DNA from 2 places in the Vallitalea okinawensis genome. Region 2 is predicted to be linked to the other one. Evidence: riboswitches for the same ligand, from Rfam matches in the RefSeq annotation. Region 2 holds a riboswitch; the other holds the start of a gene.
What was found. Region 2 has a riboswitch for cobalamin ahead of cobT (nicotinate-nucleotide--dimethylbenzimidazole phosphoribosyltransferase). Riboswitches for the same ligand answer to the same signal wherever they lie in the genome.
Positions count from the first base shown of each region.

Region 1: linked by a shared signal. The riboswitch ahead of C1Y58_RS05600 (energy-coupling factor ABC transporter permease) and the one ahead of cobT (nicotinate-nucleotide--dimethylbenzimidazole phosphoribosyltransferase) in region 2 are both predicted to bind cobalamin.

Region 1 covers NZ_PQDH01000002.1:83,244-98,708, reverse strand. The annotation lists gene C1Y58_RS05650 (beta-galactosidase, LacZ type) at 1-579, shown strand, start outside; gene hemC (hydroxymethylbilane synthase) at 702-1,598, shown strand; gene cobA (uroporphyrinogen-III C-methyltransferase) at 1,591-3,060, shown strand; gene hemB (porphobilinogen synthase) at 3,036-4,004, shown strand; gene hemL (glutamate-1-semialdehyde 2,1-aminomutase) at 4,006-5,301, shown strand; gene C1Y58_RS05625 (precorrin-2 dehydrogenase/sirohydrochlorin ferrochelatase family protein) at 5,306-5,752, shown strand; gene C1Y58_RS05620 (sirohydrochlorin cobaltochelatase) at 5,885-6,652, opposite strand; gene C1Y58_RS05615 (energy-coupling factor ABC transporter ATP-binding protein) at 6,723-7,547, opposite strand; gene cbiQ (cobalt ECF transporter T component CbiQ) at 7,596-8,324, opposite strand; gene C1Y58_RS05605 (energy-coupling factor ABC transporter substrate-binding protein) at 8,321-8,596, opposite strand; gene C1Y58_RS05600 (energy-coupling factor ABC transporter permease) at 8,598-9,356, opposite strand; cobalamin riboswitch at 9,451-9,627, opposite strand; cobalamin riboswitch at 9,860-10,048, shown strand; gene C1Y58_RS05595 (precorrin-8X methylmutase) at 10,172-10,810, shown strand; gene cbiD (cobalt-precorrin-5B (C(1))-methyltransferase CbiD) at 10,811-11,956, shown strand; gene cbiE (precorrin-6y C5,15-methyltransferase (decarboxylating) subunit CbiE) at 11,949-12,572, shown strand; gene cbiT (precorrin-6Y C5,15-methyltransferase (decarboxylating) subunit CbiT) at 12,622-13,143, shown strand; gene cobM (precorrin-4 C(11)-methyltransferase) at 13,149-13,904, shown strand; gene C1Y58_RS05570 (cobalt-precorrin 5A hydrolase) at 13,901-14,938, shown strand; gene cobJ (precorrin-3B C(17)-methyltransferase) at 15,180-15,465, shown strand, end outside.
Region 2 covers NZ_PQDH01000015.1:50,054-65,518, reverse strand. The annotation lists gene cobC (alpha-ribazole phosphatase) at 1-450, opposite strand, end outside; gene cobS (adenosylcobinamide-GDP ribazoletransferase) at 481-1,221, opposite strand; gene cobT (nicotinate-nucleotide--dimethylbenzimidazole phosphoribosyltransferase) at 1,282-2,349, opposite strand; cobalamin riboswitch at 2,602-2,780, opposite strand; gene C1Y58_RS23870 (secondary thiamine-phosphate synthase enzyme YjbQ) at 2,869-3,267, opposite strand; gene C1Y58_RS23865 (replication-associated recombination protein A) at 3,284-4,621, opposite strand; gene C1Y58_RS23860 (putative manganese-dependent inorganic diphosphatase) at 4,796-6,424, opposite strand; gene C1Y58_RS23855 (TrmB family transcriptional regulator) at 6,678-7,361, shown strand; gene lysA (diaminopimelate decarboxylase) at 7,393-8,643, shown strand; gene C1Y58_RS23845 (GNAT family N-acetyltransferase) at 8,749-9,540, opposite strand; gene C1Y58_RS23840 (hypothetical protein) at 9,622-10,218, opposite strand; gene C1Y58_RS23835 (helix-turn-helix domain-containing protein) at 10,373-11,260, shown strand; gene C1Y58_RS23830 (sensor histidine kinase) at 11,367-12,794, opposite strand; gene C1Y58_RS23825 (response regulator transcription factor) at 12,796-13,470, opposite strand; gene C1Y58_RS23820 (hypothetical protein) at 13,595-14,206, opposite strand; gene C1Y58_RS23815 (ABC transporter ATP-binding protein) at 14,324-14,989, opposite strand; gene C1Y58_RS23810 (ABC transporter permease) at 15,025-15,465, opposite strand, start outside.

The DNA.
Region 1 (15,465 bases), on a different contig from region 2:
AATGTTGCATATATAGTGGATGGAAGTGGTAAGATTAAAGTTGATACCACATTCGACCCTAAAAAAGAGCTACCTGTACTACCACGATTAGGTCTTACAATGGCTACTCCTGAAGGTTTTGAATACTTCAGTTGGTACGGTAAGGGACCTCATGAAAGTTATGTTGATCGAAATGAAAGTGCCATTGTTGACGTTTATAAAGGTACTGTCGATGAGCAATTTGTTAATTATATCGTACCTCAAGAAAACGGTAATAAGATGGATACTCGTTGGGGATTAGTTTCCAATGGTAACGGTTTTGGTTGGTTGATATGTGCTAATACAACTATCAATATGAGTGTTCATCACTATACAGCAAAAGACTTAAAAGAAGCTATGCATACCTACGACTTAAAAAAGAGAAAGGAAACTATTATTAATTTAGATTACGCTCAATGTGGTCTTGGTAATCATAGTTGTGGACCAGAGGTTCTAGAACAATATCGCTTAATGCCGCATAAAGCTCAGTTTTCATTTGAAATGGTACCATACCATGAAGGATTAGGAGTACCTATGAGTATTTATCAACAAGGTAAATAAATATCACTCAACTAATTGACAGTAAAGCATCCAATTATTATAATTGAATTAGGAAACTTTAGTATATGAAAAGTCCCCTGTTTAGGGGATTTTTTAACTTATATTCTAGGAAGGTGCAAATTATGGAGAAAGTAATAATTGGCACAAGAGGAAGTCTTTTAGCTGTCAAGCAAACCAATCTTGTCAAGAAAATGCTAGAAGAAGTTCATCCTCAATTGTCATTTGAAATAAAGACCATTGTGACTACGGGAGATCAGCATCAAAAGGTACCTATGATTGGTGACAGCGGATCACTAAAGATTGATTTTGTTAAAGAGATAGAACGAGAGCTTTTAGCTGGCAATATTCATTTAGCAGTGCATTCCATGAAAGATATGCCTTTAGTATCTCATGAGGAATTGGTCATTGGAGCTATACCAAAAAGAGAAGATAACCGTGATGTATTGATCTCAGGTGGAAATATACCTCTTTATGATTTTAAAGCAGGAGCTGTTATTGGAACTAGCAGTTTGCGAAGACAAGAAAGCATTTTACATGTGAGACCAGACCTTAAGGTTAAACCTATCCGAGGAAATATTGACACACGTATTAAAAAAATGGAGGCTGGCGATTATGATGGCATCGTATTAGCAGCTGCTGGTTTAAAAAGAGCTGGTTTAGAAGAGCGAATAACTTGTTATTTTACTTATGATGAGATGTTACCAGCTCCGACACAAGGAATATTAGCCATTCAATGCAGAAGAGATGATGAGTCGACATTAAAAATACTCTCTGCAATTAATGACCCAGAAACAGCTATTATGGCTAAGGTGGAGAAAAAATTTGCTAAATTATTTGATGCTGGCTGTCATACACCTATGGGGTGTACAACTTCTTTTGAAGGTGATCAAATGACCATTCAAGGGATGTACGTCTATGAAGGAAATCTCTATAGAGGAACAGCTGAAGGATCTATAAGTAAACCAGAAATATTAGCTGATAGATTAGCAGAAGATATATGGAGGAAGATTAATGGGTAAAGTGTATCTTGTTGGGGCTGGGTGCGGCCAATATCAACTGATTACAGTTAGAGGTAAAAGTTTATTAGAAAAAGCAGATTGTGTTATCTATGACCGACTAATTGATCCTATGCTTCTTAACTATTGTAAAGAAAAAACAGAATTAATCTACTTAGGCAAAGGGAATACAGAAGGTGGAACGTTACAAGAGCGTATCAATAAAACATTGGTTGATAAAGCAAAAGAACATGCCGTAGTCGTCCGATTAAAGGGCGGAGATTCATTTGTTTTTGGACGAGGGGGGGAAGAAATTGGGGCTTTAATCGATGAGGGAATTCCTTTTGAAATGGTACCAGGTATAAGTTCATCATTAGCAGCTCCAGAATATGCTGGAATACCTGTTACCCATCGCGGTATCAGTCGTTCTTTTCACGTGTTTACTGCTCATTTTAGTAAGCCATCCATGATGCTGGATTTTGAGGCTATAGCCCCTTTAGAGGGAACTCTTATTTTTCTCATGGGGGTTGGTAATCTTGACAAAATTGTCAATGGACTAATAAAGGCTGGGAAGGATAAACAGACACCCATTGCACTTGTTGAAAAAGGTGGAAGGACAAAGCAAAGAACAATAACAGGTACTTTAGATACTATTATCAATATTGCTAAGGTGGAAGAAGTGGAACCCCCAGCTGTTATTGTTATTGGTGAAGTTGTTGATCTAAGAAATGATTTTGGTTGGTTCTCAAAACTACCTCTTTATGGTAAAAAGGTATTGGTTACTAGAGCAAAAGGGCAAGAACAATCATTAATTCAAGGAGTATACGATTTTGGTGGTGAGGGTATTCACTTACCTTTATTGGATATTACCTATAGCTTACCTGAAATCCAGTTAAATCAATACAAATACATTTTGTTTAATAGTCCTAATGGTGTCCATAGCTTCTTCCATCAAATTACTGATGTTCGGATTTTAGGAGACAAGAAAATTGGGGCAGTAGGTATAAAGACAAAAGAAGCTCTACTAAAGTATCGAATAACTCCAGATATAATGCCAGAAGTATATGTTTCAGATGTATTAATTAAAGAAACAATAAAAGCATCTAATAGCAATGAGGAGATATTAGTGATTACATCAGATCAGTCTCCACTTCATAAAGTAAATTTTCAAGAAGCTTATGGCAAGACGGTTCATGTAATCACTAGTCACACTACTAGTGCAATCGAATATACGCGAGATGAAATGATAGAGATCTTAAAAGATATGGATATAGTCACTTTCTTAAGTGGTTCATCTGTAGAGTCTTTTCATAATTGTTTGAAAGGTGACTATTCCGGTTTAGAACATCTACACTACGCTTCAATCGGACCTAAAACAAGCCAGCGGATTGTTGCGCATGGGTTAAAGGTAGCTATTGAAGCTAAGGAATATACTGTAGAAGGATTATTGGAGGCAATGACATGTTTAAACGAACAAGATCGTTAAGGAGAAGTGAAGGTATGCGACATCTGTTACAAGATGTTCACTTAACTGCAAAGGACTTAGTGTATCCCATCTTTATTGATGAAGGAGACTTTTATAAAAAAGAAATTCCATCAATGCCAGGTCAATTTCGTTATACAATGAAGAGCTTAAATGAAATAATGAATAACGTGGTAGAAGCAGGGATTGGAGCCGTTATCCTATTTGGTATCCCTGCTGTTAAAGATGAAATGGGAAAAGAAGCATATAATGATGATGGTATCATACAAAAAGCTATTAGATACATTAAGAAACATTACGATATTTTAGTAATCACTGATGTATGTATGTGTGAATATACATCCCATGGTCATTGCGGTATCTTGGAGGAAAATGGTGATGTGAACAATGATATTACCATTGGCTATTTATCCAAGGTAGCCTTATCTCATACCAAAGCAGGTGCTGATATTGTAGCACCATCTGATATGATGGATGGACGTGTACAAGCTATTAGATCTTTATTGGATCAAGAAGGCTATCAACATGTACCTATCATGGCTTATAGTGTTAAGTACGCATCATCTTTCTATGGACCTTTTAGAGATGCAGCAGATTCTGCTCCTAGTTTTGGAGACAGGAGAGCATATCAGATGGACTTCAGACGTCAAAAAGAATACCTTATTGAAGCTGAAGAAGATTTAAAAGAAGGAGCCGATTTTCTCATAATAAAACCTGCTGGTGCTTATATGGATATCATCAAGGATTTATCAGATCGTTATCCCGTACCTATCGCATGTTATCATGTAAGTGGTGAATATGCCATGATTAAAGCTGCAGCTCAAAATGGTTGGATTGATGAAAAGAAAATTGTGATGGAAACCATGTACGGTTTTAAAAGAGCTGGTGCAGATATTATCATTACTTATTTTGCTTTAGATATAGCGGAATATTTGAAGGAGTGTTAAGATGAGCCGATCAAAAGGATTATTTGAAGAAGCTGGACGCATCATACCTGGTGGTGTAAATAGTCCAGTCAGAGCATTTCAAGCTGTTGGTAAAGAGTATCCCGTATTTATAAAGAGCGCTAAAGGTAGCAAGCTTGTCGATGAAGATGACCGTGTTTATATTGATTATATAGGTTCATGGGGGCCTATGATTTTGGGACATAATCCAGATCAAGTACTTAATCGAGTTAAAGAACAACTGGATGAGGGGAGCTCATTTGGGTTACCCACTAAGGGAGAAATTGAATTAGCTAAAAAAGTAGTTGAATTGGTTCCATCCGTAGAGAAGGTTCGTTTAACCACATCGGGTACTGAAGCTACTATGTCAGCTATTCGCCTTGCTAGAGCAGTGACAAAAAGAAATAAAATCATTAAGTTTGATGGCTGCTATCATGGGCATAGTGATTCTTTATTAGTCAAAGCTGGATCTGGATTACTGACTTCAGGTCACCAAGATAGTAATGGTATTACTGAAGGAACAATGAAAGATACCCTTGTACTTCCTTTTGGAGAAATAGATGCAGTAAAGAATGCTTTACAAGAAAATCAAGATATTGCCTGTATTATCCTTGAGCCAGTACCTGCTAATATGGGATTAATCTGCACAGAAAAAGAATATTTGGTAGGTCTAAGAGATCTATGTGATCAATACGGTGTTCTTCTAATCTTTGATGAAGTCATCAGTGGTTTTAGATTAAGTTTAGGGGGTGCCCAAGAAAGGTATGGGGTCATACCAGATTTAACTACATTAGGTAAGATAATTGGTGGTGGATTCCCTGTAGGTGCTTTTGGTGGTAAGAAGGAATTAATGGATCACATTGCGCCAGTTGGCGATGTATATCATGCTGGTACTTTGTCTGGCAATCCGATATCCGTATGCGCTGGGTTAGAAACTCTTACAACTTTACAAGAAAACCACGACTTATATCAAACTCTTGAGAAACGTACTAAGAATCTTGTTAAGAAAATTAAAGAGATTGCAAAAGCATATGACGTATCTATCTGTATCAATCAATTAGGATCACTGTTCACGCTTTTCTTCACAATAAGTGATAGCGTGACATCTCTAAATGATGTTTTGGCTACTTCAACAGAAAACTATAATCTTTACTTCCATGTGATGCTTGAAGAAGGGATAATGGTACCTCCTTCCAAGTTTGAAGCTCATTTTGTATCCAGTGCTCATATGGAAGAGGATTTAGAGTTGACATTAAGTGCTATTGATAAGGCTTTTAAAGCAATAAGTGAAAGAAGTTGATGAGATGCATGATTATTTTCCTCTATTCTTAAAATTAGAGAAGATGCCGTGTATAGTTATTGGTGCAGGACACATAGCTTATCGTAAAATAAGAACCTTGCAGAAATATGGAGCGGATGTAAAGGTATTTACAAAGGAAGTGAAAGAATCTAGGATTAGAGAAGTTCTTCCGAGTAAAAAAATTATTGAGAATGACTTTAAAATGGATACCCTCAAGGAGGCGTACCTAGTTATAGCTGCAACAAATGATGAGGCATTTAACAAGGTAATAGCTGAGTTTTGTATGAAGTACCATATTTTAGTCAACAACATCACTTCACCTGACGATTGTAATATTAGATTTGGGGCTTTAATTGAAGCTGATGATTATCAGATTGCAGTTTCTTCAAAAGGGAGAAATCCAAAAGAAGCAGTAGCTTTACGTAATAATATAAAAGACCATTTAGGTTAAATTTGAAGAAGGACATAATAAGTATAATATTTTACTTACCATGTCCTTCTTTTCTTCTTCTCTTGAAAACAAGTTACTGAGCGAGACTAAATTACTTTTGCTCAGTATAATTTTTAAATGCTAAAACAACCATTATTCATAAGTACTCCTTAATTTCTCTACAAATATTTTATGAATGCTAGGAAAAGAGCCTAATCCTGTCATGATCACTTCAACTTCAAAATCTTCACGAAGTAACTGGCTTTTCCATGAATCCGGTTCATCAGAAGCCATATCATTATGAGCATGATCTCCTGCTACTAATAGAAAAGGCATAATGTTTACTTTTTTTATACCTTTCTCCTTTAAGAGATGAATGGTTTCTTCTAAGAGAGGGATGCCCTCTATGTTTGACATAAAAATATTGGGGTGAATCTTTTTAAAATGATGATCCATACAAAAATAAGTTGCATTTGCAGGATGATTAGTTCCATGACCCATAAATAATAAAGCTTCTTCAGAAGATAATTCTGGTAAGTGGGGTTTAATGGCATTGACAACACGACTATAATCATCACTTGAGAAAAGTAATGGTTGAGAAAGGTAGAGTTTTACTTGATCTTTATAAGCTCTGTATGCCTCTTCAATTTTCTCATATTCATAACCTGGAATGATATGGAGGGGTTGTAGTCTAATGGTATCAAAACCTTCAGAAATGAGTTTTTCAATAGCTTCTTCAGGAGACAGAATATGAACACCTTTATTCCCTAATCTCTTGCGAATGAAGGTTGAGGTAAAAGCTCTGATGACATGGGCATCTGTAAATTCAGCTTTAATAGCTTTTTCAACTGGCTGTATATATGTGTTTATAACATGTTCCATACTGGAACCAAAACTAACAACGACAATTGCATTTTTCATTGATTCAAATCCTTTCAGTTCACAATAATAAAATATATTTTAATCCCGTATCTAAGAATATTACATCTCATTAAGCATTTTGCAGAAGTAATTTTAGTTGCTCATGATTTCTTGGAATTTGTTTTTTAAGCTTATCTGGAAGATTATTATAAAGGTCAAGAACCATAGGACAGGCTAAGTGCGCCTCTTTTAATAGTATCTCATTAGAGAAGATAGTAATAGGGTCTCCCTGACCAATACAATGTCCATTAGAAAAAGCGATGACTTCTTCTGCCCATTCATAAGCTAAGTTGACATCATGGGTTGATAATACGATCGTAATACCTTGTTGATATAAATGATCTAAAGATCTCATGACTAACTGACGATTATATGGGTCAAGCCCAGCCATTGGTTCATCTAATATAATGACATCTGGCTTACTTACCAAGATTGATGCAATGCTCACTTGTTTCTTCTGTCCATAACTTAAATGATGTGTAGGTTGCTCAATTAAATGTTTTAAACCTAGATTATCCATAATTTGATAAGCATTTTTTATTGCTTCATCTTTTTCCATACCAAAATTGATGGGACCGAATATTAACTCATCTAATACGTCAGGTGAAAAAAGGTGGGCATCTGGATCCTGTAGTACGATACCTACTTTTTGACGAATTTGATTGAGGTTTTTTCTATGATAATCTATGGGGTTACCTTCAAAATAAATCCTTCCTTTTGTCGGTTTCAGAAGACCATTTAAATGCTGTATGAAGGTAGACTTACCTGCTCCATTACTGCCAACTAAGGCAACACGCTGATTTTTATGAATTGTTACATTGATGTTTCTTAAAGCCATTGTTCCATTGGAATAACGATAGTCAAGTGACTGTATCTGGTAAAGTGATTGACACATAAATGACCTTCTTTCTAAACAAGTATCCTTAATAATAGTGGCTTACCATTAATAGCCAAAGAATAAAATGATTAAATTGATGATTAAGATGCTTAGTAAATGACTGATTTTAACAGGAGGGTACGTAGCAACTGTGTGCAAAGTACCAACATAGCCTCTTGATTCTAATGAAGTAAATAATTTTCTACCGTAATCAAGAGACTTTATGAATAAAGCCGAAAGTAATGCAGCAAAGGAACGTAAACTTTGTTTATAACCTTTGTAACCAAGTCTTGCATGTTGAGAAAGGTATATTTTTTTTGAAGTTTCAGCAAGAATAAAGATATACTTATAAATAATTAACATCATTTCACATATTATTGTTGGACATTTTAACTTCCTTAATCCCCAAATGACTTGCTGAATAGGTGTCGTCAATACGAGAGAATACATACATAAGAGACAGGAGAAACTTCTAAAAAAAATGAATATGCCTTGGTTTAAACTCGCTGATGTTATGTTTACCGTTATGCCAGAATCAACGGATAGTGTTAAAGCAATGGATAAAGCACCAAACAAAAGAAATGGCAAAAAAGCAAGTAGCATAAGGCTTAGTGTTTTCCAGTTAATTTTTGCTATAAAAAGTAAAAACATATTCAAAAGAACAATTGCTAAAAGATGTGATCTTATCTCTTTAAGTACGAGTAATGTAGTTAATGTTAGTATGCAGCCAATGATTTTTTCGACAGGATGAAGCCCTTTTAAAGGGCTCTCCTGTGCAATGTTATCGATGATCATCTTGTATTACCTGACTTACCTTTTTTATATCCAATATAATAGCCTATGAAAGCAGCTCCAAGTGCCGCTTGAAGAGAAAATAGTAAAGTTTCGATTTCCCCGCTTGCAGGTTCATAAATTGACTCAAACCAAGGTGTGTAGTTAGGATTCATTTCTATGATAGCTTCTTCAGCTTGGGAATCAGCACCAGCGAACTCCGCATTTTCTTGTATATAAAAAGGTACGATGACCAATAGTAAAACAATAAGTAGGAGGAAAATGTTTTTCTTCATTTTAGTTCACACCCTTTCTTATGTTTGACTTTTGAAAGATATGTAAGTTTTCCTTATTGTATTTATAGAGTATATCTATAATCAGTACAGTTAATATACCCTCTGCAATTGCTAGAGGAATTTGAGTTATAGCAAAAATGGACATAAATTTAGTGAATGCACCAATGAAGCCACTATTAGCATCAGGAAAAGCAAGTGCAAGTTGCCCTGATGTAACCATATAGGTTGCTAAGTCTCCAAGTGAGGCAGCTAAAAACACTGATATTTTCAATGATATATTTAGTTTCTTGCACCCTGCGTAAATACCGTAAGCTACCAAGGATCCCACAACTGCCATTGAAAAGACATTGGCGCCTAAAGTAGTAATACCGCCATGAGCTAATAATAAGGCTTGAAAAAGAAGTACGATGGAACCAACAACGGTCATAACAAATGGACCAAAAAGAATAGCACCTAAACCAATACCTGTTGCATGGGAGGTACTTCCTGTCAAGGAAGGCAACTTGAGAGCAGATAGGACAAAGGAGAATGCACCACCAACACCGATTAGCATCAAGTTTTCTTGATGGTCTGCAATCAATTGTTTGATTTTTAAAATACCTAAAATAAAGAATGGTAGAGATACAAGGGACCAAAAAATGCACCAACCTGGAGGTAAATAGCCTTCCATGATATGCATAGCATAGATACGCTCAGGTGTAAACAGAGCCAATAGAAAAAACAGTGATAATAGTAAATAGAAACTTAAATTTTTCTTGATCATAATGATCAACCTCCTTAAAAGACAGAATATTTTCTGTGTTACTTTAAGGATGGGGGTGAAAGAATATTCCATAATTCCCATCCGAAATATGGAATGTTATAAACAATAAGTAAGTCTCCTGGCTTAAACATCAAACCCTATGGACGCCTTCCCAATATAAGTAAGAAACTTATTAATCAGTGGCAATGTACATAGGTAGTTATCACAGTAGCGGTGGCTGCGTTGGATTTACACCGAACTTCCTTTAACTTATTATTTCTTAACATTCAATTGTACTTCTTCAATTTAGCATACCGAAAGAAGTTTTGTCAACGAGATATTTTCGACAGGTTATTCATTCTATTAAGTGCCATAGGACAGTTAACTATCAGTAAAGTATTCTAAAAAAACCTCTTAAAGACTGAAAGAAAGAGGAGTATCAAAAAAAGCATTGACTTTTACTTGTAACGAATTATAATTATAAGTAACTGAATAAAAGGATCGGGTTCTAATCTTCTAATCATTTGATGAAATGCTAATGGATAACATCAAAAGAGAAGATGGATGAAAAGGGAAGATCGGTGAGAAACCGACGCAGCCCCCGCTACTGTAACGAGGATGAAACCAAATACCACTGAAGCTTTTGTTTTGGGAAGGTTGGGAGTAAGTTGAATCGAAGCCAGGAGACCTGCCTTATCCTAACTGTTAGCAATACTTCGGTGGGAAGTTAGGTCTATGAATTGAAAAGATTTTCTATAATCCATTCATATACATAACTGGTCATTGACCAGTTTTTTTATTTTTAAAAATAACCAGACTTAGGAGGAAGGAAAATGAACTACCAAGACTTTTATAAACGCCCGATGAACATTGAAAACAACAGCATGTCTATAATTGAAGCTGAAATGAAATCGCCTGAATCATTTACGAAACAAGAATTACAGATTGTTAAAAGGGTTATACATACTACTGCTGATTTTGACTATGAGAATTTTATTCGAATGAATCATGATTTTATCCAGGCTTTTAGTGAGGCTATCAAAAAAGGATTGCCTATTATTACGGATACTAATATGGTTAAAGCAGGGATTAATAAAAGAACTTTAAGCCAATTTGGATGTGAAATCCATTGTTTTGTAGGGGATGAAGATGTCCGTAAAGTGGCAAGAGAGACTGGGATGACACGATCTGTAAAAGCTATAGATAAAGCAGTTAATACCTTTGACGAAGCCCTGTTTGTATTTGGTAATGCACCAACTGCTCTTGTACGTCTTTTAGAATTAACAGAGCAAAAGAAAGCATTTCCACAAGGGATAGTAGGCGTACCTGTGGGATTTGTTGGAGCTAAAGAGTCTAAAGAGCTATTGGCAAGACATGAAGTACCCCACATTACTACACTTAGCCGTAAGGGTGGCAGTAATGTAGCAGCTGCAATTGTCAATGCAATACTATACATGATTGGTGAGCGGTAGATGGATGGACTGGAGCAATTATTAGGATATACCTATGTAGGTGGTAAGAAATTAAGAAACGGGATTACTACAGGTACCTGTGCCACAGCTGCAGCAAAAGCTGCCTTGGAAATGTTGCTCTCAAAAAGTCGATTAGAATACTGTCGTGTTGATTTGCCAATCGGTAAGAAGCTTGTCATCCCAATAAGTAATATAAAAATGGGGAAGGACTATGTAAGCTGTTGTGTTGTGAAAGATGCAGGTGATGATCCAGACATCACCAATGGTATTGAAATCTATGCCAAGGTAGAGAGAAATGATAGTCAAGAAATTATTATTAAAGGTGGTCAAGGTATTGGTATGGTCACCAAGAAAGGGTTACCTGTTGAATTAGGGAAGCATGCTATTAACCCAGTACCATATCAGATGATCAAAGACGCATGTAAAAAGCTACTACCAGAAGGAGAGGGAATTATTGTCACCATCTATGCGCCTGAGGGTGAAAGGTTAGCTAAGAAGACTTTGAATTCAAAGTTAGGTATTATCGGTGGCATTTCTGTCCTAGGAACAACTGGCATAGTAAAACCTATGTCAGAGGATGCCTATAAAGAATCCTTGCGTATTGAACTAGAAATGTATGTGAAAAACGGTCATTCAAAAGTGATTTTAGTACCAGGTAACTATGGTTATGATTTCTGCCAAGATATTTTAGGTATGAATAGATGGCCTATCATAAAGATGAGTAATTTTGTTGGTTATATGCTGGAACAATGTGAGAGATTAAAAGTTAAAGAAGTTTTGATGGTTGGAGACTTAGGTAAATTCATAAAAGTTTCTGGTGGCATCTTTCAGACTCATAGTAGACAAGCGGATTGTCGTATCGAGTTAATGATTGCGTATGTTGCTTTATTAGGTGGAGATCAGCAACTATTACAGGAGTTGCTTGAAGCATCAACAACAGTTGCGGCAATTGAGATCTTAGTCAAACAGGAATTTAATGAGATACAAAATCTCTATAAAAAAATAGCTGAAGGGGTCACAAGTAGAGCAACCTCTTATTGTCATGAAGAAGTAAATGTAGGGACGGTTATTTTTTCAAGAAGCACTGGTGAACTATACCGGGATAAAAGTGCCGAGCAAATGATAAAGGAGATGAAAAATGAATAAGATTAATGTTTGTGGAATGGGACCTGGTCATCCAGATTATATTTTGCCTCTTGTACATCGACTAGTAGGAGATGCAGATATGTTGATAGGTGGTCTTAGGCATCTAGAGCTATTTAAAACATTTACCGGAATCAAAGTTCCTATAACAAAAGATATCCAAGGTATTGTAGAAACCATCAAAAATGAATATGCCGATAAAAAAATTACAATTCTTGTATCTGGAGACCCCGGGCTATATAGTTTTACTCAGACACTAATGAACTATTTTCCTTCGAATATTTTAGAAGTTTATCCAGGGATATCTGCTGTTCAATATCTCTTTGCAAAGGGGATTATTCCATGGCACGAAAGCTATATAACGAGTTTACATGGTAGAGAATTATTAAAATTAGAAGAAATAGTAGGTGCCCATGAAAAAGTAGCTTTATTTACTGACGCTATTAATCATCCCAATGCTATTGTAAAGCGCTTACAAAATGCCTCTATAAAACATAAACGTATTTTAGTGGGGGAAAATTTGTCTTATGATGATGAATGTATTACAAAAGTAGTATTAGAAGAATGGATTGACAAGTCTTTTAGCCCTTTGAATGTGATGGTGATTTATGATGAATAATAATTATTTAAATATAGAAGATCGTGATTTCATTCGTGGTGAGGTTCCGATGACAAAAGAAGAAATACGCGAATTATCAATAGCGAAATTAAAATTAAAGGATGAACTTACCTTAGTTGATATTGGAGCAGGAACGGGTTCTGTTTCTGTCCAAGCTAGTCGTTACTTGCCTTCTGGAAAAGTCCTTGCTATTGAAAAAAAGGATGAAGCTATAAAGCTTATCCATGAAAATTGTAAAAAATTTGGGTGTAGTAATATAGAAGTTATAAAAGGGCAAGCTGAAGAGATTATTCGTCAGATTTATGATGTAGATCGAATTTTTATCGGCGGTGCCGGAAAAGAATTAGCAGCTATATTATCTTGGGCGTCTCAAGTATTGAAGCCGGGTGGAAGGATAGTAATCAATGCTATACTATTAGAAACTTATCAAGACGCTATGAAAGTATTAAATGACAAAGGGTTTAACCCAAGCAGTATTTCCGTTGATATAAAGAGATTAAAACGACTGGGGACGGGACATTATTATTCACCACTTAACCCCGTTCATATTATTTGGGCTGATAAGGAGTGAAAAAAATGAAAGTTTACTTTATAGGTGCAGGACCTGGCGAACCAGAATACATGACGTTAAAAGGAAAGAGTATTATTGAAAGTGCAGACATTCTCATATATGCAGGATCTCTTGTCAATAAAGAAGTTTTGCAATGGCGAAAAGCAGATAGTATTGTTTATAACAGTGCAGGCATGCACTTGGATGAGGTTATTGACGTGATGGTAAAGGAGAAAGAAAAGGATAAAATAATTGCTAGAGTACATACAGGAGACCCTAGTATCTATGGCGCTATCCGTGAACAGATGGATCGATTAAAAGATGAAAATATAAACTACGAAGTGATACCAGGAGTGAGCTCTTTTGTTGCAGCAGCAGCCTCTCTTGATAAAGAATTCACTTTGCCTGGAGTATCACAAACAGTTATATTGACCCGCAAAGCTGGTAGGACTCCTGTACCAGAGAAAGAAGATCTTAAACTTTTAGCTGCTCATCAAGCTTCAATGGCTATTTTTCTAAGTGTGGGTATGATCGATGAAGTAGTTGAGGATCTAAAGACTCATTATCCAGTGCATACACCTGTTGCTGTTGTCCAACGAGCCAGTTGGCCAGATGAAATAATCGTTTTAGGGAATCTCAGCACTATCTCTGAGAAAGTAAAGGTAGCCAATATTACTAAGACAGCTCAAATTTTAGTTGGTGATTTTTTAGGAGATGATTACGAGCTTTCAAAGCTTTATGATAAAAACTTTACCCATGAGTACAGGAAAAGTGAAGGATGATAGCAATTTATGCATTGACTCAACCAGGAATAAAATTAGCTGAAAAAATAATAGACCAGTTAGAAGATTGCTATCTATTTGTTTCAGAAAGGCATGCTAATGAAAAGTACCATCCTATAGTTGGTAGCTTAAAGCAGAGTTTAACTGAAAATTGGAAGGATTATCATGTGTTCATCATGATCATGGCGACAGGAATAGTCGTTAGATCTATAGATGGGTTACTGGAGAATAAAGCTGTTGATCCTGCAGTACTAGTACTTGATCAAGGTGGTAACTTTGTTATTCCATTACTCTCTGGACATTTGGGCGGAGCCAATGACTGGGCTATAAAGGTATCTGACTTAATTGATGCACAGCCAGTGATAACAACTGCAACTGATGTTCAAGGAGTCCTTTCTTTTGACGTTATTGCTAAACAAAATAAGTGCAAAATTGAGAATTTCCATTACTTGAAGGAAATCTCTTCTGGTTTATTGGAAAATAAAAAAGTGGGGTTATACAGTTCTGTTGATCTTCCTACCCAGCTTCCTAATTCCATTAAACTTGTTGAGCATATTGATGACTTAAAGGCTTTTGAAAGTAAGGTTATCATTTCAGAACGTGTATTCAATATTGATGAGGAAGCCTTAATATTACGACCACCTAGCCTTATATTAGGAATAGGGTGTAGACGTGGTGTAGAAAAAGCTAAAATTGATACAGCACTAAAAGACTTTCTTGGACAAAAGGGTTTAAGTATGTCTTCTATTACTAAGGTGGTCAGTATTGATCTCAAAGCAGATGAACAAGGAATTATTGAATTAACTAGGGAGTATAATATTCCTTTCATAACTTATGGTGTAGATGAAATCTCTAGGGTAATTCATTTATTCGAGGAATCACCTTTTGTTAAAAATGTACTTGGGGTAGGGGCTGTATGTGAACCGGCAGCTTATCTAGGGGCAACGGAGCCAGAGGTTATTGTAGGTAAAGAGAGTTATGATGGGATTACTTTTGCGTTGGTTAAAGAGAGGGCGTATTCAATAGAAATTTAAATTGAGTCAAGCTTATATGGGGTACTATTACGCCAACTGAAAAGATGTCCATGTCTTAGACAGTTGGGTTCACCATCCATGGCTCACTGCTCCATAGCCCCCCAAATAAGCTTTTGGTATTGAATTGGGAAATGTATCAATTAAATAGAGTTATTCATACAACTATTGGAAAGACATTGGGTCTTACACGTCAGGAGTGAGCATAGCAAATGAAATTTGACACTTTATATGGAGGTCTAACATGAAGAATAAACTTTATATCGTGGGGATTGGTTCTGGGGATAGGAAGTCGTTGACTTTGAAAGCTATTGAAGTCATACAGACATGTGACATGATCGTTGGTTATAAACGTTACATCCAATATATAGAAGATTTGATAGAGGATCAAGAGATTTTCAGTACAGGTATGAAAAAGGAAATTGAACGATGCACTAAGGCGTTGGAATGTGCCCGAGAAGGTAAAAAGGTTGCTATGATCAGTAGTGGTGATGCTGGTGTTTATGGTATGGCTGGTCCCATCCTTCAAT
Region 2 (15,465 bases):
TTGATGTGATACAATCAAAATATTACCTTTTTCCTCTGCTGACATTAAATCATCTATGAAATCCTTAATGCGATCATAAACGTTTAGGAGACATTCTCCTCCAGGGGGGGCTGTAGCTTCATAGTCATTACAAAATTGAACCCAATGCTCAGGATAGTCCTTTTCAATGGCTTTATAATTCAAGTTTTCCCACTGACCAAAATTCATTTCCATAATCCTAGAATCTATTATACTCTTTTTCTGATGACCGAGGATTATTGTAGCTGTGTCATAAGCTCTCTTCAAAGGACTACTGAAAGTCTTTGAAAAGACTTTATCATTTAGTTTTCCTTTGACTTCATCGGCTTGTTGGATACCTTTTAAAGTCAAGTTACAATCTGTGTGACCATAATAAACACCAGATTCATTGAGCTCACTTTCACCATGTCTAACAAAATAGATATTTAGCATAATTCACCTACCAGATATATTGACTTAAGGTTACCTTGCTATAATTACAATCATGAGAATGAAACAAAGGATTTCTAGCAATTCATTTGCTGCTCCTAAGGTATCTCCAGTCATACCATCAATCTTTTTATAGATATAGTTTCTATAGAGGTATGACAAGACTAACATGATGCATAAGATGACCAAGCCATTCCATTTTAATGAAATAAAAAAGATGCTTCCACCTAGAATTAATGCAATGATAACAGGCCATCTCGTCATATGATTAAGATACATGGACGCTAAACCTTCTTTTCTGGCATACTTAGATATACCCAGTAGTAGAGCTACGCAAGTCTTAGCTCCAATAGGTGCTAATAATAAGGCCCATAGGATATCAACTTCCAGTAAAGCATATAAACATATAAATCTTAGCCCTAAGTCAAAGATAATTGCCAGTACACCATTGGTACCCACTCGACTATCTTTCATAATTTCTAGCATTCTATCCTTCGTACGACTGGAATAAATACCATCACAGGTGTCAGCAAGCCCATCTAGATGAAAAGCTCCCGTCACCATAGTATTCGCCAATAAAACCATAGCAATAGCAATATAATCTGTTGTTACCTGTTGAAACAAATGAAAAACCAAAACATTAATCAGACCAATTATACCTCCAACCAGTGGATAATAAGCAACACCTCTAGCAAAAGAATCTTCCTTTACTTCAATGGTAATGGGTATAGGTATACGGGTTAAAAATTGGAGTGTCAATATAAAATGTTTCATCTTTTCTTCCTCACATCTTCTTTCTATCTTTTAATATAGAAGACTAACTAAGTGTTTTTACTACCTTATATCAATTAAATAATCTGTATCTAACTCAATGTCCTTGAATGTCCCCATATGGTCCATCATGGCCATAGCTGAATCTATTATAGAAAAGGCAAGGGGACATCCCGTTCCTTCACCTAAGCGCATATCCATTAGTAACATCGGCTCCATACCCATTTCTTTCATGATTCGTTCATATGCAGGCTCTAATGAACTATGGGATGGTATCATATAATTTTTAGATATGGGTGATATCTTAAATGCAGTATAGGCCGCTGCTGCTGAAATAACGCCGTCAATGACAATAGGGATTTTATAATATGCTGCTCCTAGAAAACATCCTACTAAACCAGCAATATCTAATCCTCCCACCTTCGCTAGCGCATCAATAGGGTCAGAAGGGTTAATGCTATGGTAATTTAATGCCTTTGTAATAATACTTTTTTTGTTGATCAGCCCCTCATCAGTCAATCCCGCTCCTTTTCCAACTGCTAAGTCAGCAGAACATCCTGATAAAGCCATTACAATAGCTGCACTTGTTGTGGTATTACCAATCCCCATCTCACCTGTTCCTAATATCTTATACCCTTCGTCAACTAAATCTTTGACAATATGAATACCTACTTCGATGGCTCTAACAACCTCATCATGAGTCATAGCAGGCTCTATAGCCAAATTACGTGTACCTTTTCTAATCTTTCTTTGGACAAGTCCAGGGTAGTTAACATCTGATTTAATACCGATATCAACGACTCTCAAATCTGCACCTGCTTGTTTAGATAAAACACTTATACCAGCTATCCCTTTGAGCATGCTAATGGTTTGAACAGCTGTTATATGCTGAGGTGTAATGGCAATACCTTCATCCCACACGCCATTGTCCGCTGCCATAACTACAGTACACTTTTTATCCAATTGATTATGGATACTTCCTGTTATACCAGCCACTTGAATGGCTAGTTTTTCAAGTTTGCCAAGACTACCAATGGGTTTAGCTAAAAAATCAACACGACTTTCAGCATCCTTTAGCACTTGTTGGTCTAAGGGTTGAATTCCTTTTAAAACCTTCTCCAATGTTTGCATATACATCCTTCTTTCTTTATCTTCAATTTGTTAATGCCGAAAGCATGGAGGGGAGCCCAGCTCATTGAAGTTTATTATAGAGCAAAAGTAGCTACGCTACGTCTTCCTTTGGAAGTTTGTATCGTTAGGAAAGTGACACGTCACACTTTCTTACACTAAAAAACACACTCCTAAGGGAGTGTGCATCTTTTAACCAGTATAACTAGGTTATGTGTTAACATTTAATCCTCTCTACCTCTCCCTCCGAAGGCGAAAGTTTCAGTCGACATGGCAGGTTTCCTGGCTCTGGGCTTTATCTACTCTCCAACCTTCTCAGCAGTTGCCAATGGTTATATGGATTTCGTCTCCCAATACAGTAGCGGGGGCTGCAACGGCATCTAACCGTTTTCCCTTTTATCCCTTAGAAGGGCACCCTGTCGATTATTTTATTCAATTATATTCATGACACATTCATTATACACCTAGTCTATTTAATATTCAATAGGACAATAGAGATTAATTCAATTTCAAATTAATTTACTAGCCTTCTAAAATTTTAATATAAACTTTTCTGTTTCTAGGTCCATCAAACTCGCAGAAATAGATACCTTGCCAAGTACCTAATAAGAGTTTATTATGATGAATGATAACTGTTTGATTAAAGCCCATCATACTTGATTTAATATGCGCTGCTGAGTTACCTTCCATATGATGATAGCCATCATTAAATGGAATAACCTTATTAAGTTCATATAGCATGTCCCTTTGGACATCTGGATCAGCGTTTTCATTAATAGTCACACCAGCTGTAGTATGGGGGATAAAAATTTGACAAAGCCCTTCTTCGATTCCTGACTCATTAACAACCCTAGCCACCTCTCTTGTTATGTCCACAAATTCAGTCTCTTTATTAGTTGTTACCCTTAGCTCTTTTAGCATTCTTCCACCTCACTATTTAGGATTCTTCCTCAATTTCATGGCGTTGCTTTCTTGTATGCTGACGCTCACCAATAGTTTTTTCATAACCTTGGTCCGCTGGCTCATAATAATGCCGTCCTACTACTTCATCAGGTAAATATTGTTGTACCACATAATGATCCGGATAATCATGAGCATACTTATACCCTACATGACCAAGTTTTCTTGATCCTGAATAGTGGGTATCTTTTAAATGTTTAGGTAATGTAACCACTTTTATATCTTCAACATCTTTGTAGGCACGTTTAATGGCTACATAAGATGCATTACTTTTAGGAGCACTGGCTACATATGCAACAGCTTGAGACAAAATAATCCTTGCTTCTGGCATCCCTATAAAATCGACGGCTTGAACTGCTGATACAGCTACTTGCAAAGCTCTTGGATCAGCATTACCAACATCTTCTGATGCGCATATAACAATTCGACGTGCAATAAATTTAATATCTTCTCCAGCATAAAGCATCCTTGCTAGATAGTAAATAGCTGCATCTGGGTCAGACCCTCGCATGCTCTTAATGAACGCTGAGATCGTATCGTAATGGTTATCACCATCTTTATCATAACGTACCGCTCTTTTCTGAATACACTCTTCCGCAATCTCTAAGGTTATAAGAATTTTTCCTTCTTCATCTTTATCTGTCGTCAGAACACCTAATTCAATGGCATTCAATGCTGCCCTTGCATCACCATCTGCAACGTTGGCAATGAAATCCAATGCTTCATGGGTAATAGAAGCATTAAAACTCCCTAACCCCTTTTCCGTATCCTTTAAAGCTCGTTCCACTAATGCTTTGATATCTACATCATTTAAAGGTTCCAAACTAAAAAGCCTAGATCTTGATAGTAGTGCGCTATTCACTTCAAAATAAGGATTCTCAGTAGTAGCACCAATGAGTATAATCGTTCCATCTTCAACAGAAGGTAATAATGCATCCTGCTGTGCTTTATTAAAACGGTGAATCTCGTCTATAAATAAAATAGTCTTTCTTCCTGTCATACCCATTGTGGTCTTGGCATCGTCTATAACTTTATTAATATCTTTCTTCCCAGCTATAGTAGCATTCAATTGTCTAAAATCCGCTTTTGTAGTATGGGCAATAACCTTAGCTAATGTGGTCTTGCCTGTTCCAGGTGGTCCATAAAATATAATGGAGCTTAACTTATCAGCTTTAATAGCACGGTACAATAACGTGCCTTCACCAATAATATGCTCTTGCCCAACTACTTCTTCTAATTGAGTAGGTCGCATCCTTGCAGCTAAAGGTGATTCCTTTTCTAAACTCTTTTGTCTTGTATATTCAAAAAGATCCATGACTCATCCTCCGTAACCGACTATAACTTAATCATATTATACCAAACACATGTCCGTATGTCTATTATTGAAGGCATCAACTCGTTTCATCTAAGCTGAAATTGAATGAAGTGCAGAAAAGGACTACTCACCGAGATAGTCCCTTTAGATTTCTATATGAAGTTTGATATTCCACTACAATCGTGATGCATTCATAATGACAGGTACAACTTGTTTTTTGCGTGAAAAAACCTTTGGTAGGAACTTACTTACTTCGTTTCTTTGGAACTCAAAGGCATTCTCAACAATCCATCTTTCAGACCCTACTGCAACAAGTTCTGTTCCTTCACTAATAATATTGGTTACCATCATAAGAACCAGGTCAACCTTGTCTTTCTTAGCAAAGTCCTCCATTTCATCTACAACTTCTGATTTGACATAATTAAAACCTTCAAAGTCAGTTGTATTGATTTGTGAAATGGCAACTTTGTATTTACCAAGTGAGAACTTCTTCATATCCCTAAAGATTAAGCTTTCAGCAGATTCTCCCTCTAGAGTGGTGCCGGCAGTAATCATCTCCATGCCATACTTATGAAGATCCACATCTGCAATGTTCGCTAACTTATGAGCAATACGTTTATCTTCATTTGTGCAAGTAGGTGAATGAAATAATAAGGTATCCGATAGAATGGCGCTTAACATAATACCAGCATGTTTTTTATCAAATGGTATCTCTCTTTCTTCATGTATCTTTGCAATAATAGTACTTGTACAACCTAGGGGTTCCGCTCTGAAATAAAGAGGCGCCATGGTATGAATATCCGCTACACGGTGATGATCAATGATTTCAATGATCTCTGCTTCCTCTATCCCTTTAGCAGATTGCCCCTTTTCATTATGATCCACAAGAATAACTTTCTTACGGTTTATCTTAAGCAAACTACTCTTTGAGATAATTCCTTTAACATAACCCTCTTTATCAATCACCGGAAAACGGCGGTGTTTGGATGACAACATATTATCCTTAACTTCATCAATATAATCATCCATATCAAAATACTCTAACATATTGGTGTTAACCATGGTTTTCACAGGTATGGCTTGTGACATGAGTTTTATTATTTCAAAAATACTATATTGAACGGATAATACAACTCCATTATAATCCTCCGGTATATTAATGGCTTGATGCTGGTGCAAACTTTCAGCTACAATAATTAGACCTGCTCCAGATTGATATACTTTTTTCTCTAAACCATCATCTAATGTATAGATGACAACATCGTTTGATGAAATAGCTAAATCTGTCAGTAGCTCCGCACTTGTATAGACATTACCTTCAACTTCTTTACCCTCAATATCACCTACTATAATCGTAGCATCCAATACATTTCTGATATTCTTAAAAGGTGTTTCTGTAATATTTAATAAAGATTTTCCAGCTAACCCCATATATGCAGGTGCAATATCGGATATGGAGATAATGCCTGTGAATTTATTATCCTCATCAACGATAGGTATAATATGACCCTTCTGTGAAATAATAAGACTGAGAGCTTTTTTTAAGGTATCGTCTTCTTTTAAACTTTGTATATTCACTAAATTGAGATCATTAACTTGTGGATTTAATGTTTCAATTAAGACGGGATCATCAACCCTAAAATAATTAAGTGCAAATTTTGTTTCCTTATTAACATCCCCTAATCTGGCCGCAACAACCTCATCATAACCCATTTGCCTCTTTAAATTAGCATAGGCAATAGATGAGCAGATGGAATCCGTGTCTGGATTTTGATGGCCAAAAACATATAATGGTTTTTTCATTCCCTTTACCCCTTTTTATACCCCCATCCTATAGATCTTTTGGATAAGGTAATCATCTTGTATACATATTATATCCAAAAACTCAAATATGTAAAGTAGTTTTTGATTCCTTCTATATGTAATCTTCTTAAATCTTATTATATCATATTATTAATAGCAGTATTTGAAAATCTTTCTCATTAAGCATTGACAAATATATTATTTTAGTATATAGTAGTTCTAAATAGAACCACTATATTTGAGAGGTAATAAAATGGACTTAATTCATGGATTAAAAAATATTGGTTTCACAAAGCAAGAGGCTATTATTTACATAACCTTGTGTCAAAACGGTGAACTTAGCGGCTATGAAGTGGCTAAAGTGACAGGTATTAGTCGCTCTAACGCTTACGCATCTCTATCTACGCTCGTAGAAAAAGGTGGTGCTTTGATTGTTGAACATTCAAAAACTAAATATATCGCCACTCCTAAAGAGGAGTTATTAAGTAATATTAAAAGAGATTTTGATAAAACCATTAACTACCTTGATGAGCACTTGGACTTTTCCCCGATCTGCCATGAACCTTACATCACTGTATTAGGTAAAAAGAATATTCATGATAAAATCATCAACATGATTAACTTAGCAGAAATGCGGATTTATATTTCTGCAGATCATGAAGAGCTTAACTTATTTGCAGATGAATTAATGGGAGCTAAAGAGAGGGGTTTAAAGGTTGTCATCATAACAAATGAAGATTTTCCTTATAGTTCAACAACCTATATGGCAAAAAATATGATCCAAGATAATTTCAAAATGATTGTGGATACAAAGGAAGTCATTTCCGGTAAACTAATATCTTCCTTTGAAGCACTTTATTCAAAAAATAGTACTCTAGTCAATATCATACGTGAAGCTTTTATAAATGAAATAGAATTGATTACCATGCAAGATTAAACAAAGGTAAATTTTAAGGAGGTAAACTCATATGCAATACGCTTTTAATGAAGTAACAAATACTAACCAATTTTATGGTAATACAACCCCGATTGAACTAGTTAAGGAATTCGGCAGTCCTCTATATGTCTATAATGAAGCCATTCTTCGTGAAAGATGTAAAGAGCTAAAATCCCTGATCAACTATGATAAGTTTACTGTTAACTACTCTGTTAAAGCTAACGGTAATTTACATCTATTAAAAGTTGCTCGAGATGAAGGTTTAAATGCTGATGCCATGTCACCTGGCGAAATCTTCGTTGAATTAGAAGCTGGCTTTACACCTGATCAGATACTTTACATAAGCAATAACGTATCTGCTGAAGAAATGCAATATGCCATTGATCGAAACATTACTGTTAGTGTGGATTCTCTATCACAGCTAGAGCTATACGGTAAAACTAATCCTGGAGGTAAAGTATGTATCCGTTTTAATCCAGGTGTAGGTGCTGGTCATCATGAAAAAGTTGTAACCGGTGGTAAAAAGACAAAATTCGGTGTAGATCCAGCGCTTATCCCCAATGTAAAAGCAGTTTTAGAAGAATATGATCTTAAACTTATTGGTATTAACCAACATATCGGCTCTTTATTTATGGACAGTTATAAATACATTGAAGGTATCAAAAGCGTCTTAGCTATTGCAGAAAACTTCGCTGATCTTGAGTTTGTGGACTTTGGTGGCGGATTTGGTATACCTTACCGTAAGCAATACGGCGAGAGACGTTTAGACCTTAATGAACTTGGTACACGTTTAGAAGAAGTGATCAAAGATTGGATGAAACGATACGGTAAAGATATTACTGTTAAAGTTGAACCTGGTCGTTACATTTCTGCTGAGTGTGGTGTTCTTCTCGGTACTGCTCATGCAGTTAAACACAATTATGGTATGAAGTATGTTGGTACAGATCTTGGCTTCAATGTACTGAAACGCCCTGTTATGTACGATTCACATCATGATGTTGAAATCTATCGTGAAGAAGGAGCTGCATCTGGTAAAGAAGAGGTTGTTAATATTGTAGGTAACATTTGTGAGAGCGGCGACATCATCGCTAATCAAAGAAAGCTTCCAGAAATCTTGGAAGGTGACATCATCGGTGTTTTAGATGCTGGTGCCTACGGTTACTGTATGAGTTCTAATTACAATAATCGATTACGCCCTGCAGAGGTTCTTATTGACCTAGAAGGTAATCCAAGACTTATAAGAAAAAGAGATACCCTTGAAGATCTATTGCGAGGATTTTAATCTATATACTGAAAGCCCTCATTAAGTTAAAGTACTGAGGGCTTTTTAACTGATGTAACTCAAATCCAATTCTAATCTCTATAAAAATGCTAATGCATCCTTTCATTATTTAACACTTACCATTATACGTTTACAATACTCTATGAATCCAAGTTTTTTATATAGAGAGATTCCATCTGGTGCAGCTCTCAACGTGGCTGATTTTATCCCCTTTTCTTCTAAATCTTTAAGAGCTGCTTTGAGAATAGTTGTACCCAATCCCTTTTTTCTATATTCTTTCAAAGTTGCAACAAATTCTATTGTTCCTATATCACCATCAGTAATTGTCATGCAAACAGTAGCTGGAATCCCTTTATAGGTAGCTAACGTTAAGCATACATTATCTGCAGAAAAAATATCGTAGAATTGCTCAAAGCTCATGATCTCAATACCAAATAAGGCTACATTAATAATGTCAACCCACTTTTTCAACATCATTTCATCTGTTACTTTCATGACATCCACCCATTGGTCAGCTATCTCTTGAGACTGTTCCTTTAAATCCATCACCATACATAAAGATGCATCATCCAATTTAAATCCATTACTGACAAGATTGTGAGCTAAATTTTCCGGTGCTGAACATGGTGTAATAAGTATATTAGGCGGCAGAGATCCCTCCACCATTTTTTCTATTAAATCATTCACCTTTTTATCCCTGTCATTAGAATCAATCAATATATTAAAGATCATGGCAGGTCCATCTTCATCGTTGGAAGATACCCACTCCACTCCTTCGTTATCGTTATGTAATGTCAGGCCTCTTGCTCTAGCTAATGTTCGCCAATACATGTTAATACCTTTTTGAATAACTGAATAGTAATAATGATTATCCATCCTTTTCATTCCCTTCTTCATTTATAGAACTCCTTATGATTTATGTTGTACCCATATAGAAAACTCAAACTATGATCTTACTGTAAACCGATAATAAATGCATCACATTAACAACTGTATTGCGAAGATACACTCTTGGTGACCAGTTAATACTGTTTTCACAGGCTTAATCATAACGTTGCTACCAAATAGTTCTTTGAATAATGGTTCATAGAATTTGCCAGCACAATAGCAATAATCCATTGTTATGTATTCTTCTGTAGCATATACTAGATCACAATGACATCGTTGAGCTATTACACTGTTCCCCTTATCATAACCTCCCCCACAATCACATGCATATAATTTTGTGATGTAAATGATATGATTATCTTCGTCATACCTTATCTTCTTACCGATAACTCTCTTTTCATTCATTGTTATTACAAAATCTCTTATACTTGAAGAAGACGCTAAAATCTTTTTAGCCTTCTCAATGGTATCTCTTTGAATCTTACAAGGACAATAATCACCAAATATGGTCTTCAAATCACAATCAGACTCATTATTAAGCTTATTTATAAACTGCCTCATCCAATTTTCTGTGCTTTTAGGATTATCTCTGAAGATTATTTCTACCCCCTCCATTAAAGTCTTTCTTTTGTCTACACCATATTTTTCATCCAGTAAAGAAGCTATCTTTTTAAATTTTTGTTTCATTTTCTTCCCCCAATTTTATATACTAAAAAATCCTCAAATCAATTATTCTTTCTTCTCTTATATACAATCTTTTACAAATTAACTTTTTACTATTATACTATAAAATAGAAGCAAATGCTTTAACATAAAATGCTGTTTTTACAGGAGTGAGATAGTGAAGAGTAAGCATATTAAAGAACATGTGAAAAACACCATAGAATTTATAGATGGGAACATAGATAAGCCTCTTTCCATAGATGATATTGCAGCTAATATTTATTTATCAAAATATCACCTTCAAAGGTTATTTAAATCCATAACGGGAAAAGGGTTAATCGAATATACACGATCACGAAAACTTACCGAAAGCCTATACGAACTTGTGAATTCTGATAAGACAGTGGCTCTAGTGTCAAAGAAGTTTGGTTTCAAATATGAACAGTCCTATACAAGAGCATTTAAAACAGAATTTTCCCTATCACCATCTGAATTCAGGCAAAACCCCAAGTCTGTCAATATTACACCCAAAGCAGATATCTCCTTACTTACTGAGCTTGAAAATTCTGTTATTATCAAACCTTTTCATATTTTTAGACCATCTTTTACACTTGGTGGCATACTTAATAAAGTAGAACTAAGGGAAAATGAAAAAAACTATAAAGCTACTAATGTAGCCATTGATTTTTTTTATAATCATCGTCAACATTTAACGAATGCTATAAATCCACACATCTATTATGGTTATACCTACTGGGATACTACTAGCAATGAATATACATATTACTTAACTAGTCTAGAGATAGATAACCAGAAAGAACTACCTAAGGATTTTGAATCTTGTACTGTACCAGCATCCAACTATTCAGTTTTTCGATTGATTGGATTTTTTCCACCAGAAGAATTAACTTGGAGACATCTAGTTGATATCTGGAATTTTAAGGATGATTATTTACTAAAAGAAAAACCTTTAAATAGAAGTACCCATTATCAATTTGAATACATTGATATGAGCATTTGTAGAGATGATTATTGTGAATTAGATTTGTATATTCCCGTAGTATGATTAATTAATATTGTAGTTCATTAATCGTTCACCAATCCTATAATAAGAAGGTAGCACAATGCTACCTTCTTATTATTGCGATTCCTTAAGAGCAATATAGGTTTGACTAATGATTGATGGGCAACATAAATCCAAATTCAACACCTTCAGCCGTATTCCTTGCAAAACATTGACCACCATGTTGCGAAATAATCTCTTTCGTAATGGCCAGTCCTAATCCCAAACCTTTCTTTTTATTATCCTTGCTTTGATAGAAAGCTTCCCAGATCATACCGACTTCTTTTTCTTCAATCTTAGGTCCTGTATTGCCTACAGTTACTTGATAAGCACTTTCTTCTTGCTTTACTCTAATAAATATCTGGTCATTTTCTGTAACGTGCTTCAAGCTATTGCTAAGTAAATTACTTACTGCTTGTTCTAGCCGAATAGGGTCCCCTACCATATGCATTGGTTCTCTAGGTAAGTCAATAGTAAATTGAATAGCTGGATTCATCGTTTCTTTAAATTTGCTATAAATTTGATTAAGCAGTACTCCTAGGTCCATTTCCCTTTTTTTCATGCGAAAACTGCCTGATTGATGACTAGCCAGATCCAATAATTCCTTTACCATGGTACTCATTCGTTGTATTTCCTTTTTAATAATCGTATAGAACCCTTCCAATTCATCTTGTTCAGGTACTCCATCCTCGATAGCTTCTATATACCCACTAGCAATAGTTAAAGGTGTTTTCAACTCATGTGACACTTTGGCTACAAATTGCTTTCGCATCTTATCTAAATTTTTTTCCTTGGCTAATTCTTCTTCCAGTCTAAAAATAGTCTGCTCCAGTTCGCTGGCTAATTGATTGACACTTTTACCAAGTGTACCAATTTCATCTTCTCTACTTCCCATATACTTGAGTTTAAAATTAAGATCAGACATAGCCTCTGTAATGTTGGTCAGTTCTTCAATAGGCTTTGTGATGTTTCGGGCAAGGAAATAAGTTAGTATGATGATGGCTAAAGCCATAATGAGAAATATACCTAGAAGTAAAGGTTGCATAATAGCTACTGTCTGCCCTATAGGTTTCAACGTTTCAGTTATTAGTAAGGAGTAACCATCATTGAAGATTTTATAGTACACTAATAACTGATAATCTTCAAAGTTTAAATCAGCTATTCCCCAAACCCTTCCCTCCTCCTGCTTAAGTTTTGGTTGCTTATTCATATGAGAAGATAAAATTCTATCAACATCAATTCGGGAGAAAATAGAATACCGCCTGGTGGAATAAAGAATTCCATTCCGCTTATTCATGATCATGTAGTTACTCGTATCAAAAGCAGTTGTACGCTCTAAATATTCTATAAAAGCTTCAGTATCTAACTCATCATAATTCTTGGCTAGCTCATCGCCTTTGGCTACTATTTGATTGGTCTTTTGTAGCTCAAAGTAGGTTTGAGATACTAAATCCAAAATAAGGTATCCTCCAAACAAGGTGATACCTAATATGACTAAATAGCCTATAAAGATTCTTTTCCTTAATGTAATTTTCATATTACACCTCTAATTTATAACCGTAACCACGCATGGTTCTTAACTTTTCTTTTAATGAAGGGCACTTCTTACGTAAGCATTTAACATGTGTATCTACAGTTCTTTCTCCTCCTTCGTAGTCTTTGCCCCATACAAGATCTAAAATCTGTTGGCGGCTAAAAACCTTATCTTGGTGATTAATAAAAAATAATAAAAGGTCATACTCTCTTTTAGAAAACTCTAAGTCTTTACTATCATAAAAAACCTGGCGTGCCTTGGTATTGATCGTAAGTCCAGCAACTTCTAGTTGATCTTCTAAAGACTGTTTCTTGATTCGCTTTAGCATGTTTTTGATACGTGCTAAGAGCTCTTTATTACTAAAAGGTTTTGCCATATATTGATCTGCTCCAAGGTCAAATCCCATAACCCTGTCTTCTTCTTCACTACAAGCTGTTAGTAAAAGGATCGGTACATCACTCTCTTCTTTTATTTTCTGACACACTTGCCATCCATTTAATTTAGGTAACATGACATCTAAAATAATGAGATCAATCTCTTCATGGTTTTGCCACAGGTCCATTGCCACCTCACCATCTTCGGCTTCAATAACTTCATAGCCTTCACGTATCATATACCGAGAAATCAATTTTCTAATAGCCAATTCATCTTCAACTACCAGTATTGTAATACCTCTCACACTGCCACCTCTATCCATAACTTAACGTGGTCAATGGACTGCCTCACAAATTTATACAGAGACAGCCCATAAACACTTTTTTCTAAATCTTATCAGGTTAGATACCCTATTTCAAGGGTTCCAATTATCTTTTTATCATCTCTCTAATATCCGCTCTTCTTTCTTGGCGGTTTTCACGACGCTCTTTTATTTTTTCAACTCGCTCTTCAGTAATTTTTCCTTCTGCGATGGCTTCATCAATTTTTTCTTCCATCTTTGCTTCTTTAACTGCATCCCACTCTTCTGGGTTGGCTCGGTAATATTGAACCTTTTCAACCATCTCTTCTGTGATTTTACCCTCTTCGATGGCTTCTTCAATCTTCTCTTGTAGCTTTGCGTCTTTCACAGCTTCCCATTCTTCTGGATTTGCTCGGTAATGCTTAACTTGCTCAACCATCTCTTCTGTAATTTTACCTTCTTCAATAGCTTCTTCTATTCTTTCATCTACTAATACTTGTAATTCGTCTGGGTTTTCTTTGTAGTAAGCAATCTTTTCTCTTAATTGTCCTCTTTCAAAATCATCATGTTCACCATCAGCTAATGCAAACCATCGTAATAGATTTCTATCATTATCTCTTATCCTTTGAACTATACTTATTTGATCCTGTTCTCTCAATTCATTTGCTTCATGAGCACTTACTGTTACTGTCATTAACATTGCACAACCTAATACTAAAGCTAATTTTTTCATTTTCATAGTCATATCCTCCTATATGTCAGGTTTTTACCTGATTCTTTGATTTTTGAACTATTACATCAATGTAGTTATAGTATAAATCATCTATGTGATAGTATTTTGATAACCCTGTTAACATTAAGCAACAATACGACCATCCTTTACATGAATAATTCTCTCTGCTTTTTTTGCCACCTCTAAGTCATGTGTAATCATGACGATGGTATGTCCTTTCCTATGAAGTTGTTGCAATAAACCCATAATAGCATCACTTGACTTCGAATCCAGATTACCTGTTGGTTCATCGGCTAATACAAGTTCCGGCTCATTAATTAAAGCTCTCGCAATGGCAACTCTTTGCTGTTGACCTCCTGACAGTTCCACAGGCTTATGATTGACTCTTTCTGCTAAGCCTACTTTTCCAAGCATTTTATATCCTTGCTCATAAGCATCCTTTCTACCTTTCCCTTGGATAATGGCAGGTAATGCTACATTATAAAGCGCTGAATACTTGGATATAAGATTAAACTTCTGAAATATAAAACCTATATGATCATTTCTCATTTTAGATAGATCTTCTTTCATTTCAACACTTGTGTTGTTGAATTTATATTCTCCTTGATCTAAAGTATCAATTCCACCTAATATATTCATTAAAGTAGATTTACCTGAGCCGGATGGCCCTAGTATAGCAACAAAATCACCTTTATGAATGTCCAATGATACATCTTTAAGGATTTGAACCTCTTGCTTTCCCTGATAATATGACTTATATAATCCTTTAATCTCTATTACTTTTTCCATCCTTTAGCCTCCTAATAATCTTAGTTGTTATTGCTTTACTCCATATTTAGTGCATCAATAGGCTTCATATCTGCTGCCTTCTTCGCTGGATAGAAACCGAAGATTGTCCCAGTTAATAATGCAAAAGCCATTCCTAGTAAAACACCTTCAATACTTGGTGTATATCTTAAGCTTGTTAACATGAGTATAGGGTAGATTAGATAGCTGAATAATGCTCCTATACTCCCCCCTATTAAGCTTATACCTACAGCTTCAATTAAAAATTGCAATAGGATATCTTTCTTACTGGCACCAATACTTTTTAAAATACCTATCTCTTTGGTTCTCTCTTTAACAGATACTAATAAAACATTCATAATGCCGATTCCTCCAACTAGGAGCACAATAATGGATACACCAGTCAACAGGGAAGACATGGTCTTTTGAGATTGTTTTGCAGCTTCTAACTGTCGACCTGCATCATTAATGGCTATGCC